2 regions of the Pantoea sp. CFCC18179 genome follow, and region 1 is predicted to be linked to the other one. Evidence: predicted binding sites of a transcription regulator. Region 1 holds the regulator's gene; the other holds the start of a gene.
What was found. Region 1 encodes PurR, which represses purine synthesis genes. Its sites were predicted from a motif close to CANGCAAACGTTTGCNTG; they were not measured.
Positions count from the first base shown of each region.

Region 1 (8,065 bases):
GCTGAAATAGCTCATTTTTGCTACAGAATCAATCTGGTAACATATTAATAGAAAAAGGCCTTACCTTTTGGAAAAAAAGTGGATTAGAATTGCCTCGGCGCTGGTCGTTTGATCAGATTTCTCTCACTTTGCCGCAGTCTGTTTCCAATCAGCCTGCTTAACCTGTAACCGGATTATGCGTCTACTAATTACGCTTTTCATACTGGCTTTTGCCCAACTGTTTTTTAATGTGGCCGCGGCTTCTCCGCATGCGCCCGTTAATGCCAGTTCGCCAAAAGCGGAGAAAAAGAGCGCACGTGAAGACGAGCGCCGCAAGCGACGCCCGGTGAAAACCACCACCAAAAAATCGCGCCTGACGTCAGTCCAAAAATTCAAACTCAAAAAACAGACCAAGACCGAAACTGCGCTGCACCATACCACCAGCAAAAAATCCCAGCTTAAACTCACCGGTAAAAAATACGGGCACCAACGCCTGGCGAAAAAATCCTCCGAGATTGAAGTCGATGACGAAGCGCTAGCGCTGACCGGCATCAAAATGAGCAAAGCGCACCGCCAGCGCTATCAAAAAGCGCGTGAAACGGCGATGACCAAATTAATGGGTCAGCTCGGCAAGCCTTATCAATGGGGGGGCACGTCGCCACATACCGGTTTCGATTGCAGCGGCCTGGTGTGGTACGCTTATAAAGATCTGGTGAAATTCAAATTCCCGCGCACCGCCAATGAAATGTATCACTTGCGCGATGCGGCACCGATTAAGCGTGAAATGCTGGAGAAAGGCGATCTGGTGTTCTTCCGCATCAATAACCGCGGAACTGCCGATCATGTTGGCGTTTACCTGGGTAATGGCAAATTTATTCAGTCACCGCGTACCGGCAAAGATATTCAGATTAGCGCATTGGGCGAAGATTACTGGCAGAAACACTACGTGGGTGCGCGCCGCATGATGACACCTAAAACCATTCGCTAGCGGTTGCGCAACACAGATAAAAAAGCCGGATGCTGTTATCAGCTCCGGCTTTTTTATTAATGCATAATAGCGGTAAAACTGAATGCGATAATCATTAACAGCGCGCCAACAGTGGTCATTAGCGCTAATTTCAAATCAGTACTCATCACAGCTCCTTAGTCACACATTCTTTAGGGTTATGACGATTTTGGCATAGCAACCGGCAAAAATCTCGTGTTATCGGCCCGGGCTTGCTAGAATCGCCGCCTTTCGTTGCGCAACCGATTAAGCACGTGCTGGAATATGTGCGCAATGACGTGATTTTGCCTGCTGAAAAACCCCATTTAGCCCGCTGTTTTGGGCCGTAAAAGCATTAGCAGACGCAAACGTTTAACAATATACTTATCAGTAAGTTGCGATAAGCCCAGGAGTACCTTTTTCATGGCAACAATTAAAGATGTCGCGAAACGCGCCGGTGTCTCAACCACCACGGTTTCGCATGTCATCAACAAAACGCGTTTCGTTGCGGAAGAGACGCGTAACGCCGTATGGGAAGCGATCAAAGAATTACACTACTCGCCGAGTGCTGTGGCGCGTAGCCTAAAGGTTAATCACACCAAAACATTGGGTTTGCTGGCGACGTCCAGTGAAGCGCCCTACTTCGCCGAAATTATTGAAGCGGTAGAGCATCACTGCTTTGAGCGCGGATATACGCTGATTCTCGGCAATGCGCACAACGATTTGCAGAAGCAGCGAGCTTATCTGTCGATGATGGCGCAGAAGCGCGTCGATGGCTTGCTGGTGATGTGTTCCGAATATCCAGACGATTTGCTGCAAATGCTGGAAGAGAACCGCAACATCCCGATGGTGGTGATGGATTGGGGCGCTTCGCGTGGTGATTTTACCGATACCGTGCAGGACAACGCTTTCCAGGGCGGCTACCTTGCTGGTCGCTATCTGATCGAGCGCGGACATCGTGACATTGGCGCGATTCCCGGTCAGATGGAACGTAATACCGGCGGCGGTCGTCATGCCGGTTTCCTGCAAGCGATGAGCGAAGCGGGCATTACGGTGCGTCCGGAATGGATCGTTCAGGGCGACTTTGAGCCGGAATCGGGCTATCAGGCGATGCAGCAAATCCTTAATCAGAAACAGCGTCCAACTGCGGTATTCTGCGGCGGCGACATCATGGCGATGGGCGCGATTTGTGCTGCTGATGAGATGGGATTACGCGTGCCACAAGATATTTCAGTGATTGGCTACGATAACGTGCGCAACGCGCGTTACTTCACGCCAGCGCTGACCACGGTGCATCAGCCAAAAGCCGAATTAGGTGAAAAAGCGCTGGAAATGCTGTTGGATCGCATCACCAGCAAGCGTGAAGATCCGCAAACCATTGAGGTTCAACCGACGCTGATTGAGCGCCGTTCGGTGGCGTACGGCCCGTTCCGCGACTATCGCCGTTAAATCGAGGTTTCGCTGAGCCATTCGTGGTTCAGCGTTTCGGCATCGCCAAGATAAGCCAATAACCAATCCAGCGCTGGCGACGCACGCTGTTCTGACCAACTGACGCAGCAGGGGCTATCGGGAAACGTCTGCGGCAATGTCAGTTCCACTAGCGCGTGGCGATTCAGCAACGGACGCGCTAAATGTCCCGGCACCATGCCAACGCACAATCCCGCCTGCAAACAATCCAAGCCGGTTTCCCATTCCGGCACAACCAAACGTCGCTGGTTGTCCAGTGTCCACGTCATGCGGCGCGGCAATGCGCGCGAGGTATCTTCCAGCACCAGCGAAGGCCAGGCGCGCAGCGTTTCATCATTTAATTCAGCTGCATTGACCAACGGATGCTCAGGACTGACGACGCAGCGCCAGTTAAGTGCGCCCATATCCTGGAAAGCGAAGCGCCCACCGACTGGAATCGCCTGGGTTGCGCCAATCGCCACCTCCACCCGCCCATCCGCCAATGCATCCCACACGCCGTTGAACACTTCGTAGCTGATGATCAACTCCATATCGGGGAAATGGCGATAGAAATCTTTCACCAGTTGGCGCGTACGTTGGGGTTTCACGATGCAATCCACGGCAATGCTGAGTTCACCACGCCAGCCGTTTGCCAGTTGCTGACATTGCCTGCGCGTTGCGAGCATTTTTTTGATAACAGAACGACCTTCACGGACAAAATGTTCACCGGCGGGCGTCATCACCACTTCACGATGATGTCTTTCAAACAGCGGTACCGCCAGCCAACTCTCCAACTGGCGTACGGTGTAGCTGACGGCAGAAGGCACGCGATGCAATTCTTGCGCCGCCGCACTAAAGCTTCCAGTGCGCGCCACCGCATCCACCACTTCCAACGCATATTCAGACCACATATTCTTGCCTTCAAAAAATTTAACAGCACCTCGCAAATATTAGCGTTTCACAAAATAGGTTGCACCCTTTTACACTCCCCGCCGTTCAACCTGCCTAATTAGAGAAGCATCATGTTGTCGTCCAGAGCTTTTATGCCTTACCTCGCCGTGCTCAGCATGCTCGGATTTCTTGCCACCGATATGTATTTGCCGGCTTTTGGCGATATGCAGCGTGATTTTGCCAGCGCGCCCGGCACCATTAGCGCGAGCCTAAGCTTGTTTCTTGGCGGCTTTGCTTGTGCTCAAGTTTTTTGGGGACCACTGTCGGATCGTTATGGACGCAAACCTATTTTGCTGGCTGGCTTAGCCATTTTTGCCCTTGGCTGCCTGGGCATGCTGTGGGTGACCGATGTCTACATGATGCTTGCGTTGCGGTTTGTGCAAGCAATTGGTGTGTGTGCTGCGGCGGTGAGTTGGCAAGCGCTGGTGGTTGATCGCTATCCAAAAGCGCAGGCGAATAAAGTTTTTGCCACCATTATGCCGCTGGTGGCGCTTTCACCCGCGTTAGCGCCATTGCTAGGTGCGTGGCTGATTGGCCATTTCCACTGGCGCAGCATTTTTATCACCCTGACGTTAATTGCTATCGTGTTGCTGATTGGCACGCTGCGCTTACCCGCCGTAAAGCGAGCCAGTGCTGACAGAGGCAAACAGCCAAGTTGGTTAAGCTTGCTGAACACCCGCGTTTATAGCGGCAACGTGTTAATCTATTCCGCATGTTCAGCCAGCTTTTTTGCCTGGTTAACCGGTTCGCCGTTTATCCTCGCCGCCGCAGGCTTAACGCCGGCAGATATTGGTCTGAGTTATATTCCGCAGACCATTGCGTTTCTGATTGGTGGATTTGGCTGCCGCGCGCTGCTTAATCGTTATCAGGGCGCGCAATTATTGCCTTGGTTGCTGCTGCTGTACAGCTTGAGCATTCTAAGTCTGTTTGTGGTGGCGTTAATGCCGTCAACTTCGCTGTTTGTACTGCTAATGCCGTTCTGCGGCATGGCGCTGGCGAATGGTGCAATCTACCCCATCGTGGTTGCCAGCGCGCTTGCGCCTTTCCCACACGCTACCGGCAAAGCCGCCGGTTTGCAGAATCTGTTCCAGTTAGGCTTGTGTTTCGCCGCCAGTTTGTTGGTTTCAACCGGACTGGAACGCGCGCTCTACAACACCACTTTAGTGATGGTCGCCACCGTGGTATTGGCATGGGCTGGCTTTGTTTGCCAACGCGGCTTAAGCGCACAAAGTGATAATGCCCTCACTTCCCGTCCCTGCGAAGATAATCAGTAAGGCAACGATTATCGTTAGCAACCTAACGATAACCCGTTGAATATTGACCCACGTGAGCATATACTCGGTGGGTCAGTAATTCTGCTACAAATCAATAATATAAATGTAACACCTTTGCGACCCTGTCGCGGGATGGCGTCTGCACGATAACCAGTGCGATGACCCACTTTGCTGCTCAAATACATACCTCTGTAAATCGTCGGATTTCTGGCGCACGGATTTTCCGTGAGTTCTCTCACAGGTCTTGGGAAATTGGCTATTCTTTTTCTCAGGTTCAGATCGGAAGGTGATGGAGAAGCTATGAGTTCATCTGTTATAGAAGAAGTGAGCCTTGAAGAAAACCACTGGTTTCGGATCGTCAACGAACTGCTAGAGCGCGCTGATATTGCAGTTAATGGCACTCGTCCATGGGATATTCAGGTAAAGCATCCAGACTTTTTTAAACGCGTTCTGGAAGAAGGATCACTGGGTTTAGGTGAAAGTTACATGGATGGTTGGTGGGAGTGCGAACAGCTCGACATGTTCTTCCATCGCGTTTTAAAACACCATCTGGATAAACAATTACCCCGTCATTTCAAAGATACGTTGCGCATTGCCGCCGCACGCTTGACTAATTTGCAGTCGAAAAAGCGCGCATGGATTGTTGGCAAAGAGCATTACGATCTGGGAAATGATCTATTCTCGCTGATGCTTGATCCCTATATGCAATATTCCTGCGGCTATTGGAAAGATGCCGACACGCTGGAAGGTGCGCAACAGGCCAAGCTGGATATGATTTGCCGTAAACTGCAATTAGAACCGGGCATGACGCTGTTGGATATCGGTTGCGGTTGGGGCGGTCTGGCGGAATATGCCGCGCGTCATTATGGCGTGCAAGTGCATGGCGTAACCATTTCAGCCGAACAGCAAAAATTAGCGCAACAACGCTGTGAAGGATTGGACGTCACGATATTGCTGCAAGATTATCGCGATCTTAATCAGCAATATGATCGCATCGTTTCCGTCGGCATGTTTGAACACGTCGGGCCGAAAAACTATGCCACTTATTTTGATGTTGCTGATCGCAATCTCAAACCAGACGGCATATTTTTACTGCACACCATCGGCGCGCTCACGACAGATATGAATGTCGATCCGTGGATCGATAAATATATATTCCCCAACGGTTGTCTGCCATCCGTGCGACAAATTGCCGATGCCAGCGAACACCATTTTGTTATGGAAGATTGGCATAACTTTGGCGCGGATTACGATACCACTTTAATGGCTTGGCATGCGCGTTTTCAGGTCGCCTGGCCGGAGCTGGCCGAGAAATATGGCGAACGCTTCAAACGCATGTTTGATTACTATCTGAATGCGTGCGCGGGTGCATTCCGGGCGCGTGATATTCAGCTGTGGCAGGTGGTATTTAGTCGCGGTAAAGAGGGTGGTCTACGCGTAGCACGCTAATCGCATTCAATGTAAATCAGGCGCCTATTTGGCGCCTTTTTTATCGTCTTATTCAGCATCGCCGATCTGCGCTAATGCCGCCGCTTCACGCTGTGCCAGCACGCGCTCAACGGTTTCCACAATGGCTTGCGTGTGGGGATCAATCTCAATATTGACCTTATGTCCAAACTTCTTCGCGCCTAAGGTGGTGCGCTCCAGCGTTTCGGGAATCAGATGCACACAGAATTTGCTTTTGGTGACATCGCCGACCGTCAAGCTGATACCATCAATCCCAACGAAGCCTTTGTGCAGAATATATTTCATCTGCGTGGCGTCCTGTAATTTGAACCAGATTTCGCGGTTATTTTCTGACTGAATGATTTTGCAGATTTCAGCGGTGGTCATAATATGGCCGGACATTAAATGACCGCCAATTTCATCGCTGAACTTCGCAGCGCGCTCAATATTCACCACATCGCCGACGTTTAATTCGCCCAGATTGGTGATGCGCAGCGTTTCTTTAATCAGATCGAAACTCACCAAATCACCGTCAATCGCGGTGACGGTCAGACAGCAACCGTTATGCGCAACCGAAGCACCCAGCGCCAGGCCCGGCAATAACGCTTCAGGTAAGCGCACAATATGGGTGCGGAACAGATCTTTTTCTTCGATACCAACAATTTCAGCCGTGCCTTGCACAATTCCAGTAAACATAATCTCAGCCTCTGCAAAGTTTGCGGCAGTTTATCACAGCTTACTTACGGCGGCGTTATTTGGCGGAGTTCAAACTTTACACAAATGGCGAAACGAAATGCGAACAAAGTTTGGCGGAAGCCCAGGCTGCCGCTACACTATGCCGCGCATTCTATGGGGATTTCGCCCCGCTCTCTTCTTAATTAAGCAGGTGTAACGTGCAGAAGTATTTTACCGAAGCGCGTCAATTGCTGGCCCTCGCGATCCCGGTCATCCTTGCTCAGGTGGCTCAAACCGCGATGGGATTTGTAGATACTGTTATGGCCGGTGCGGTAAGCGCCACGGATATGGCCGCCGTTGCTGTCGGCACCTCTATCTGGCTTCCCGCCATTCTGTTTGGTCATGGTCTTCTACTGGCTTTGACGCCAACCGTTGCGCAACTCAACGGTTCAGGACGACGCGAACGTATTGCTGAACAAGTACGCCAGGGTTATTGGATGGCGGCCGGCGTCGCGCTATTGATCATGGTGGTGCTGTGGAACGCCGGTTATTTGATTAACACCATGCATGACATTGATCCGGCCTTAGCGGCGAAAGCCGAGGGGTATTTGCATGCGTTGCTGTGGGGCGCACCGGGTTATCTGTTCTTCCAGGTGATGCGCAATCAGTGTGAAGGTTTGTCGAAAACCAAACCGGCGATGCTGCTGGGTTTCCTTGGACTGATGGTCAACATTCCACTCAACTATGTGTTCATTTATGGACACTTCGGCATGCCTGCCTTGGGCGGCGTGGGTTGTGGAGTGGCGACCGCATCGGTGTACTGGGTGATGTTTATCGTGATGCGATTCTGGGTGAAACGTATGCCTGCGATGCGTGATATCCGCATGAAAACGCCTTGGTCATCACCTTCTCGCGCGATTTTGTCGCGCCTGTTTACCCTTGGCTTGCCGGTGGCGCTGGCGCTGTTCTTTGAAGTCACCCTGTTTGCCGTCGTCGCGCTATTGGTTTCGCCGCTGGGCATTGTGAAGGTGGCAGGGCATCAAATTGCGCTTAACTTCAGCTCGCTGATGTTCGTGTTGCCGCTTTCACTCGGTGTCGCCACCACCATTCGTGTGGGATATCGCTTAGGTCAGGGTTCAGCAGAAGATGCGCGCGTGGCGGCGTGGACCGGCCAGGGCGTGGGCATCAGCATGGCGGCGATTACCGCATTGTTTACCGTGACTTTCCGCCATGACATCGCCGCGCTGTATACCGCCAATCCCGAAGTCATCACCTTGGCGGCGCAACTGATGCTGCTGGCGGCGATTTA
Region 1 is NZ_JBNBPM010000006.1:91,838-99,902, reverse strand. It holds gene ACPUC7_RS13405 (C40 family peptidase) at 176-967, shown strand; gene cydH (cytochrome bd-I oxidase subunit CydH) at 1,024-1,113, opposite strand; gene purR (HTH-type transcriptional repressor PurR) at 1,388-2,413, shown strand; gene punR (DNA-binding transcriptional activator PunR) at 2,410-3,321, opposite strand; gene punC (purine nucleoside transporter PunC) at 3,433-4,635, shown strand; gene cfa (cyclopropane fatty acyl phospholipid synthase) at 4,936-6,084, shown strand; gene ACPUC7_RS13375 (riboflavin synthase subunit alpha) at 6,133-6,777, opposite strand; gene ACPUC7_RS13370 (MATE family efflux transporter) at 6,975-8,065, shown strand, end outside.

Region 2 (8,065 bases), on a different contig from region 1:
GATATCAAATAGCCACTCAATAGCAGCACCAGCAATAACGTATACAGCAAGCCATGCGCGGCGCTGGCGGCGAAGCGAACGGGCGGGGAATAGCTGTGCAGCGGTTTAGGCGGCGGTGAAGTAAAGCGCCAGCCAAGGCGCAACAGCAAAGCGGCAAATAGCAGGATGCCAATGCCTTTATGAATTTCCGGCGCATCGTGATACCAACCGTCGTAATAACCCAATCCAACCATCCACAAACCCAGCGCAAACATGCCGTAAATAATCAGCGCCATGACCCAATGCAATAGGATTGAAACCACGCCGAAATGCTGTGTGGAATTGCGCCACATAATGAAAATCCAAACCAATGAAATATGTGGCAATGAGCATCTACATTTTGAAATAAAAAAGCAATCAGCCTTACTTTTCTATAATGTTGAAAATAACCTTCGGATTGAATGACTAATTAATGCCAAGTTGGTCAGAATAATTGAAGTGAGTTTAGTGGAAATGGGTTGCAGCGCTGATTACTACACAAAATGCGGCAGAGGCAGGATATTCGAAGTCAGATAAAGTAATTAATCGTCAATTTGCGTCAAGAGCGCCGACGCAATAACTGTGTCGGCGCGAGGTAATTAATTAAAGCGAGCCAATGAGAAGGGCTTAATGTCGAATGAGAACGGTTTATTTTGCGCAAATTCACTGGCGAGTTCGCCGAGCACGCTAGCAAATTTGAAACCGTGGCCACTTAAACCGGTAATGATGAGTCGATTAGGTTCGCCTGGCAGGGTATCAATAATGAAATCTTCGTCTGGCGTGTTGTCATAGCTGCAAGCTTCACCGTGCAAACAGACGCCAACACCCGGCAGGAATTTGCGCAGGAAGTTAAAGGATTCGCTGCCATCCTGCGCGTTGCTGCCGAACGGTTTGCGATCTTCTGGTTTTTGCATCAGTTGGCCGCCATCGTGACGTCCGACTTTGAGTGCATTGTTATCCGCCGGGAAGCCGTAAAAATGGCTGCCATCGCTCATCTCAACGGTAAAGCCAGGAAACTTATTGTTTTCGCTGTAGCGACCATCGGCCTGATACCAGGCAAACACTTTACGCACTGGCGCAACCGGCAAATCATCGACCAATTGGCTTACCCAGGTTCCGGCGCTGACCAGCAGTTTGCGCGCTCGGAACACGCCATCGCTGGTGGTGACCTGTTGCAGATCGCCATCGCGGCCAATTTCAGTGACCGGACAATTAAACAATTGCGCGCATCCTGCCTGTTCCGCCAGCTGTACCCAACTGCGCACCGCTTGCTCGCATTTCAGAAAACCCGAATTGGGTTCGAATACGCCGATATAGCCATCTGGCACAGTAAATTGTGGCCAGCGCGTACGGACTTCATCCGCTTGCAGGATTTTCACATCCAACTGCCAGGCTTTGGCGCTGTCGATAACATTTTGAATAAAGGTCGAGGTGAGCGGGGCTAAATTGAGGATGCCACTGCGATGCATAATGCGTTCGCCGCTTTGACGTTCCAGTTCGTCCCACAAGGTTTGCGCGCGCAGCACCAATGGCACGTAACGTTCGCCTTCGCCATAAGCATGACGGATCAGTCGGGTTTCGCCGTGGTGAGTTCCCTGGTTATGCGGCGGGTGCGCACTATCAATCATCAGGACAGATAAACCCGCTTGCGTAGCGTAAAACCCGGCGGCAGCGCCCACCGAACCACTTCCCACCACAATCAGATCATAAATCATAACCACATCACTCCAGACAAACGGCGAAATTTTTCAATAGCATATCAAAACATTGCGCCCATGAAAAAGGCACCCTTAAGGGTGCCCGTTCACGCGATTGGTGAGATTAGTGCTTTTGATTGTCGCGTAGGTATTGCTCTGTGGACTCTATTTTTGCAATGCCAGCTTCAAGTATGGAGATGAACTGTCTGGCTACGTCGGTGGTTAGCCAGTAAGTCGGGCCCACGTCAGCTTCTTCTTCTTTCTGACCCTGCGATGATAGCGAGTGCAGGCGAATCATCATGGCGTCATAACTGTCTACGGTGCTGATGTCCCATCCTACCAACGGATGAGTCTGAATGACGTCTTTATTTCTGTCCATTATAACCTCCGTATTACTCGTTAAACGAAGTGCTTCTTGAGGTTCAATGCGGCTGTATCGTGCACTAGCGAAACAATTATAACATGAATCAGCGGGTACAATAGTTAAAAGGTATGACGATCTTTGACTGAGCAAAAATAAACCGTTCTAAAAGCCAGGTTTTAAAGAATAATAAAATGCCCGCTGCGTTGGGCATTTTATTGAGAATATAGCGGGTCACAACATTAATGTTATCGGCGATAACACGGGGAAACTTTACGACTAAAAACGGATTGTTCTTACTCGCCTGACTCAATCGGCAGCTGGCCATGACGCTTCTGAATTTCTTCCGCCAGCCGAGTAAAATGCTGCTGTAACTGTGCGTCATGATTCTGGTTTTGTGCTTCCAGCGTCAGGTTGTGCACCAGTAACTGATTGGTACGATCGTCGAGACCGAACGTTAGCGTGGCAAAGGCATTTTCCAGCACGGTTAATCTGCGCTGTTGCTCCGCAATAAATGCCAGCAATTCCCCAAAGGTCATCGCCTCTTCTGGTTTTTCAGTAGTCACGTAAAACACCTCCTGTAAGCATGACGAGGCAAGAATAGGGGATCGTTTAATATCAGTCTAGATGCAGGAAGTTTTTCTGGCGAGAGCGAAATAAAACAAAAAAGCCGGATAGCGACACCCGGCAAAAACAGCACAGTGGCAGTTAATCGTTATTAAACCAGTCGTCGGCGCTTTCCCACGTCTCTTGTAAAATATCCGTGATGCGTTCGCGCGCCTCTTTACCACCGCCAAATACGCTCAGCTGATTGCCGCCTGCGTAACGGACTTTAACGTGGTGATCGTCATCGGGGAAATCTTTGGAAATACGACGCGTCAGTTCGATGCTTAGTGCATCTAATGCGCCCGCAGGAAGGGGCTGAGTTTTTGCTACGGTAATTTCAACACGCATAGAAGCCTCCGGAATAATATACTGTTCATTTGTACAGTATAATTATCCCGAAGGCAAGCAGGGCAGAATTATTCTTTAATACGCCAGTTCAGTGTTTCGCCAGCAAGGAACGGCACCAGCGTGTCATCGGCTAACGCAATGCTCTCTTCGACTTTCCATGACTCACGCACCAGCGTCAGCGTGCCTTCATTGAGCGGCAAACCGTAGAAGTTGGCACCGTTTTCCGAACAGAAGGCTTCGAAATGCTCCAGCGCCTGCAACTCTTCAAATACGGTGGCGTAAGCAGGCAGCGAGGTTGGTGCGTTGAACACACCGGCGCAACCGCAGCTGGCTTCTTTCAGGTGACGCAGATGTGGCGCGGTGTCGGTGCCGAGGAACACACGGCGATTGCCGCTGGCGACCAGCTTGCGCAGCGCTTCCTGATGAATGTTGCGCTTCAGAATTGGCAAGCAGTACAGATGCGGACGCACGCCACCGACCAGCATGTGGTTGCGGTTAAACATCAGATGTTGAGGCGTGATGGTAGCGCCCAGCAGATCGTTACCTGCCGCCAGATATTCTGCCGCTTCTTTGGTGGTAATGTGTTCCATCACCACTTTCAGGGCTGGGAACTGTTGGCGCAGCGGCTCCAGCACGGTTTCGATGAAACGTGCTTCACGGTCAAAAATATCAATGTGTGAATCGGTAACTTCGCCGTGCACCAGCATCGGCATACCGATTTGCTGCATGCGCTCCAGCACCTTAGCAATCGAGGCGATGTTGGTCACGCCGTGGCTCGAGTTGGTGGTGGCGTGCGCCGGATAGAGTTTAGCCGCGGTGAAAGTGCCGTCGCGGAAGCCACGTTCAATCTCATCCGGATCGAGAGAATCCGTGAGGTAGCAAGTCATCAGCGGCGTAAACGCATGCTCAGCAGGGAGTGCCGCCATGATGCGCTCGCGATAGGCAACGGCAGCCGCCACGCTAATCACCGGTGGCACCAGATTTGGCATAACAATCGCACGCGCATTCACCGCGCTGGTATAAGGCAGAACCGCGTTGAGCATCGCACCATCGCGCAGATGGATGTGCCAGTCGTCGGGGCGGCGAATGGTAATTTGCTGAGGTTGGGCTGTCATTCAAAAGACTCCGGCTGAGAAGAAAACGAGGGGCACGTTTAGGCCGGGGAGTAATCATAAGGATGTGGGCAACCGTTTGCACGGATTTTATCGATACAAACAAAAACCGCACCCTGAGGTGCGGTTGCGTCGATTAATCGGTGAACGGAATCACTAATTCTCCCGGTTTGACTTCAATGCCTTTGGCTAATTTTTTCGCCATCGCTTCGCCTTTGCTGCGATCGGCGCTTAACACGTAAGCCGGTTTCTCATTGAAGTAGCGTTTCAGCGACTCATTGAGGTAAGGCGTGAGCGTTTTCATGATCGAAGCCATTTTCTCTGGCTGCACCTGCGCATCAACAATTTCCATGTCGTGCAGATAAATGGCACCTTCTTGTGCATTGTAAACCGGCTGCGCTTTCATCTTCAGCTGCATCTCGGCCTGCTGCGGGCCAAATAACGAACTGACATTAATATTGGCTTTGCCCGATAGGGTAATTTTGCCCGGTTCTTCGCGCCCAATCTGGCTGCTCAAATCGCTCAGCACAATGTGCGCATTAACCAGCCCGGAAACGCCGATGTCTTTCTCAAAATTATTGCGCTTTTGCAGCGCTTGATTCACTTCTTGTTCGCTGATGGTGTATTGCGTCAATTGGTTACAGCCGCTGACTAGCACGGCAAAAATCAGGGCAACCAGCCCATAAAACGCCTTATTCATATTGTCCTCATCCTGATCGATACGGCAAAACAGCGATAGCCTGCCTGATTCAGCGGCCTGTGTCACCAGGAGAGAGATGAGAAGCGCCGGAACGCTTCTCTGGATGCAAGGTTTATGCGGCGATGGAGGAGAGCAGATTAACCTGAGTTTGCTTCGCCATGTTATCGCGATAATCCGCGACGCGGCTTGGCCATTCAATGCCGCTGACCAACGTTAGCGAACGCAGCAAGGGGAACAGATGAATATCATCTTCCGACAATTCACCGTTCACCGCGTTAGGTTTAACGATCAGTTTATCCAATTGACGCAAATCATCGCTGATGTTCTTAATCAAGCCTGGCGCGTGCTTACGCAGTTCACTGAAGTCGCCAATGCTGGCCTGCTTTTTTTCGCTGAAATAGTGACGCGCTTCCGGCGTGGCGAACTCAGCGAAAGAGGCGTCAGCGATACGTGGAATCAGCAGCTTATTAATGTAGCCATTCACCCGACGCAGCCATTCGCTGATGGCGGGATTACTTTTGCCATTCAGCAGCGGTTCGCGATCGTATTTATCCACCAGCCGCACAATATCCATACTTTCTGGTATCGCGCTGCCATCGGCCTTTTGCAGAATCGGTGCCATTTTCTGGCCGATCAGTTTTTTTGGTGTTTGCTCGTCGTCATTCAACATAACGATCAGTTCGAGAGGCAGGTTTTTTAAGCCGAAAATCATGCGTGCTTTGACGCAGAAAGGGCAGTGATCGTAGATGTAGAGTTTCATCCCGTTTCTCCTGTGGTTCTAAGGGTAACGGAGGTCACCCTTTTTTCGGACGTGCGGGAAGTATGGAAGAGATCTGCAGGTGGGGCAAACTAGCTGCTGAAAATCGCTGGCGTGACCGCGCGCGGTTGGAACTGCCACCACAGCGCTAATAAGGTGATCATGCCCACGCTACTGAGCAACATCCATGGCAATTCAGGTACTGCCCATTGCTGGCCCATATCGAACATCCAGCCACCGCCGGAATAGCCGATTAAGCCGCCAATTGCCAGACCGAGGCGACTAAAGCCCATGTAGCTGCCACGTGCGCGTGCACTGGCTAACGATGCGCTTAAGGTTTCACGCGCCGGTTCAGCAATGATCGAGCCGAGATAGAAAATCGCGATCAGCATAAACAATGACGGCAGCGAATCGGTCATGCCGACCGGCAACAGGCTGAAAGTCATCAGGAACAAACCCGCCATTAAACGAGTTTCCAGACGGAAACGTTTTTCGCTCCAGCGCGCGATAGGATAAAGCAGGCTCAGTGACAGCAGCGCTTCGATCGCATACATCCATTTCACCGCGGCTGGCGCGCCCGCTACCTGATTGACCATCACTGGCAGCATCAACATTACCTGCACGGCAAGGATGTAATAACCGGTGAGCGTCAGGACATACAGGCGAAAACGCTTGTCTTGCCAGACGCGTTGCATGCCCGCGCGCATCGCAATGCGTTCAGTTGAAATGCGCCACGCCGGTAGCCAAATGGCATTGAAGATCGCTGCTGCGACAAACACCGCCGCGCCCACCCAGCACACCAGGCGGAAATCCCACGCCAGCAGCCAGCTACCAATCAGCGCACCCAGCACCGCACCGGCGCTGTCCTGCATCATCAGCAAAGAGAAGAAACGTCCACGCTCGCGCGACCGCACCAGTTTTACCACTAACGCACTGCGTGGGGGATCAAACAGCGTGCCGCCGAGGCCGGAAAGCAGGCAGGCGAGCCATAGCACCCAGGGTTCATGCGCTAACGCCATGCAGGCAAAACCTGCCGCACGCATCAGCATGCCGGTAACAATCAGTGGACGCGCACCAAATCGGTCGGCGATCGCCCCGCCAAATATCCCCAATCCTTGCTGGATAAATTGACGTAAGCCAAGCGCAATACCGACCATTAACGCGGCCCAACCCAGCTGTTCGACAAAATGAATGGAGATGAGGGGAAATACCACGAAAAATCCCAACACCACCAGCATGTTATCCACTAAGAGAAATGTTTTACCAAGGCGTCGTGCCCGCGCAACCCGAGACATGCTAATTCCTGAGCAAGTTCTAGACGTGAAAGAGACCAATCGGTCCATTTTCCGCCTGCGCTGCGACGAAAAACAGCTTTCGTAGGATGATATTTTTTAATCGAATTTGCAGAAAAATTAATCCTAAATCAGGATCAATCGCGCGGATGCGGTTTCGGGGTTTTACCGCAAGCGGGGTGGCGGTTATAGTGAGAAGTATCGCCGCTGGCGTACATCTTTCTTAAGTTATGGATTTCAGGAGTCATGATGTTTGGCTATCGTTCTGCTGGCCCACGCGTGCGCCTCACTACCGATCGTTTAGTGGTTCGTTTAGTACACGAACGCGACGCCTGGCGGTTGGCGGACTATTACGCTGAAAACCGTGCCTTTCTCAAGCCTTGGGAGCCGGTGCGCGACGAAAGCCATTGCTATCCTTCCGGCTGGCAAGCGCGTCTGGGATTGATCGCTGATATGCACAAACAGGGCTCAGCCTACTATTTTGTGCTGATGGACCCAGAAGAGAGTGAAGTACGCGGTGTCGCCAACTACAGCAATGTGCTGCGTGGATCGTTTCATGCCTGCTACCTCGGCTATTCGCTGGGCGAGAAATGGCAAGGCCAGGGTTTGATGTTTGAAGCGCTGCAAACCACGCTGCGCTATATGCAACGCCAGCAGCGCATTCACCGCATCATGGCTAATTACATGCCACACAATCAGCGCAGTGGTGATTTACTGGCGCGCCTCGGTTTTGAAAAAGAGGGCTACGCCAAAGACTATTTATTGATCGATGGGCGCTGGCAGGATCACGTATTAACTGCGCTCACCTACCGGGAGTGGAACCCGGATCGCCGTGGACAATAAAAAAGGATTAATTGCATGAAAATGGCCTTATCCGCGCAGGCGCTGCGCGTGATTGGTTGTCTGCTGGAAAAGCAGGTCACCACTCCGGATCAATATCCGCTTTCTCTCAACGGCGTGGTCACCGCCTGTAATCAAAAATCCAACCGCGAACCGGTGCTCAATCTCAGTGAAATGGAGGTGCAAGCCCAGCTCGATGAACTGGTGAAAAAGCATCTGGTCACCTCGAATAGTGGGTTTGGTCAGCGCGTCAGCAAGTATGAACAGCGTTTTTGCAACTCAGCCTTTGGCAACCTGCAATTGAGCAGTGCAGAAGTGGCGGTATTAACGCTGC
Region 2 is NZ_JBNBPM010000008.1:14,850-22,914, reverse strand. It holds gene ACPUC7_RS15725 (cytochrome b) at 1-335, opposite strand, end outside; gene solA (N-methyl-L-tryptophan oxidase) at 618-1,733, opposite strand; gene bssS (biofilm formation regulator BssS) at 1,840-2,094, opposite strand; gene ACPUC7_RS15710 (hypothetical protein) at 2,373-2,642, opposite strand; gene dinI (DNA damage-inducible protein I) at 2,785-3,030, opposite strand; gene pyrC (dihydroorotase) at 3,099-4,145, opposite strand; gene ACPUC7_RS15695 (lipoprotein) at 4,279-4,842, opposite strand; gene grxB (glutaredoxin 2) at 4,955-5,602, opposite strand; gene mdtH (multidrug efflux MFS transporter MdtH) at 5,692-6,894, opposite strand; gene rimJ (ribosomal protein S5-alanine N-acetyltransferase) at 7,141-7,734, shown strand; gene ACPUC7_RS15675 (DUF480 domain-containing protein) at 7,750-8,065, shown strand, end outside.
Region 2: the regulator PurR is predicted to act here: its motif matches at 4,211-4,228, upstream of pyrC (dihydroorotase).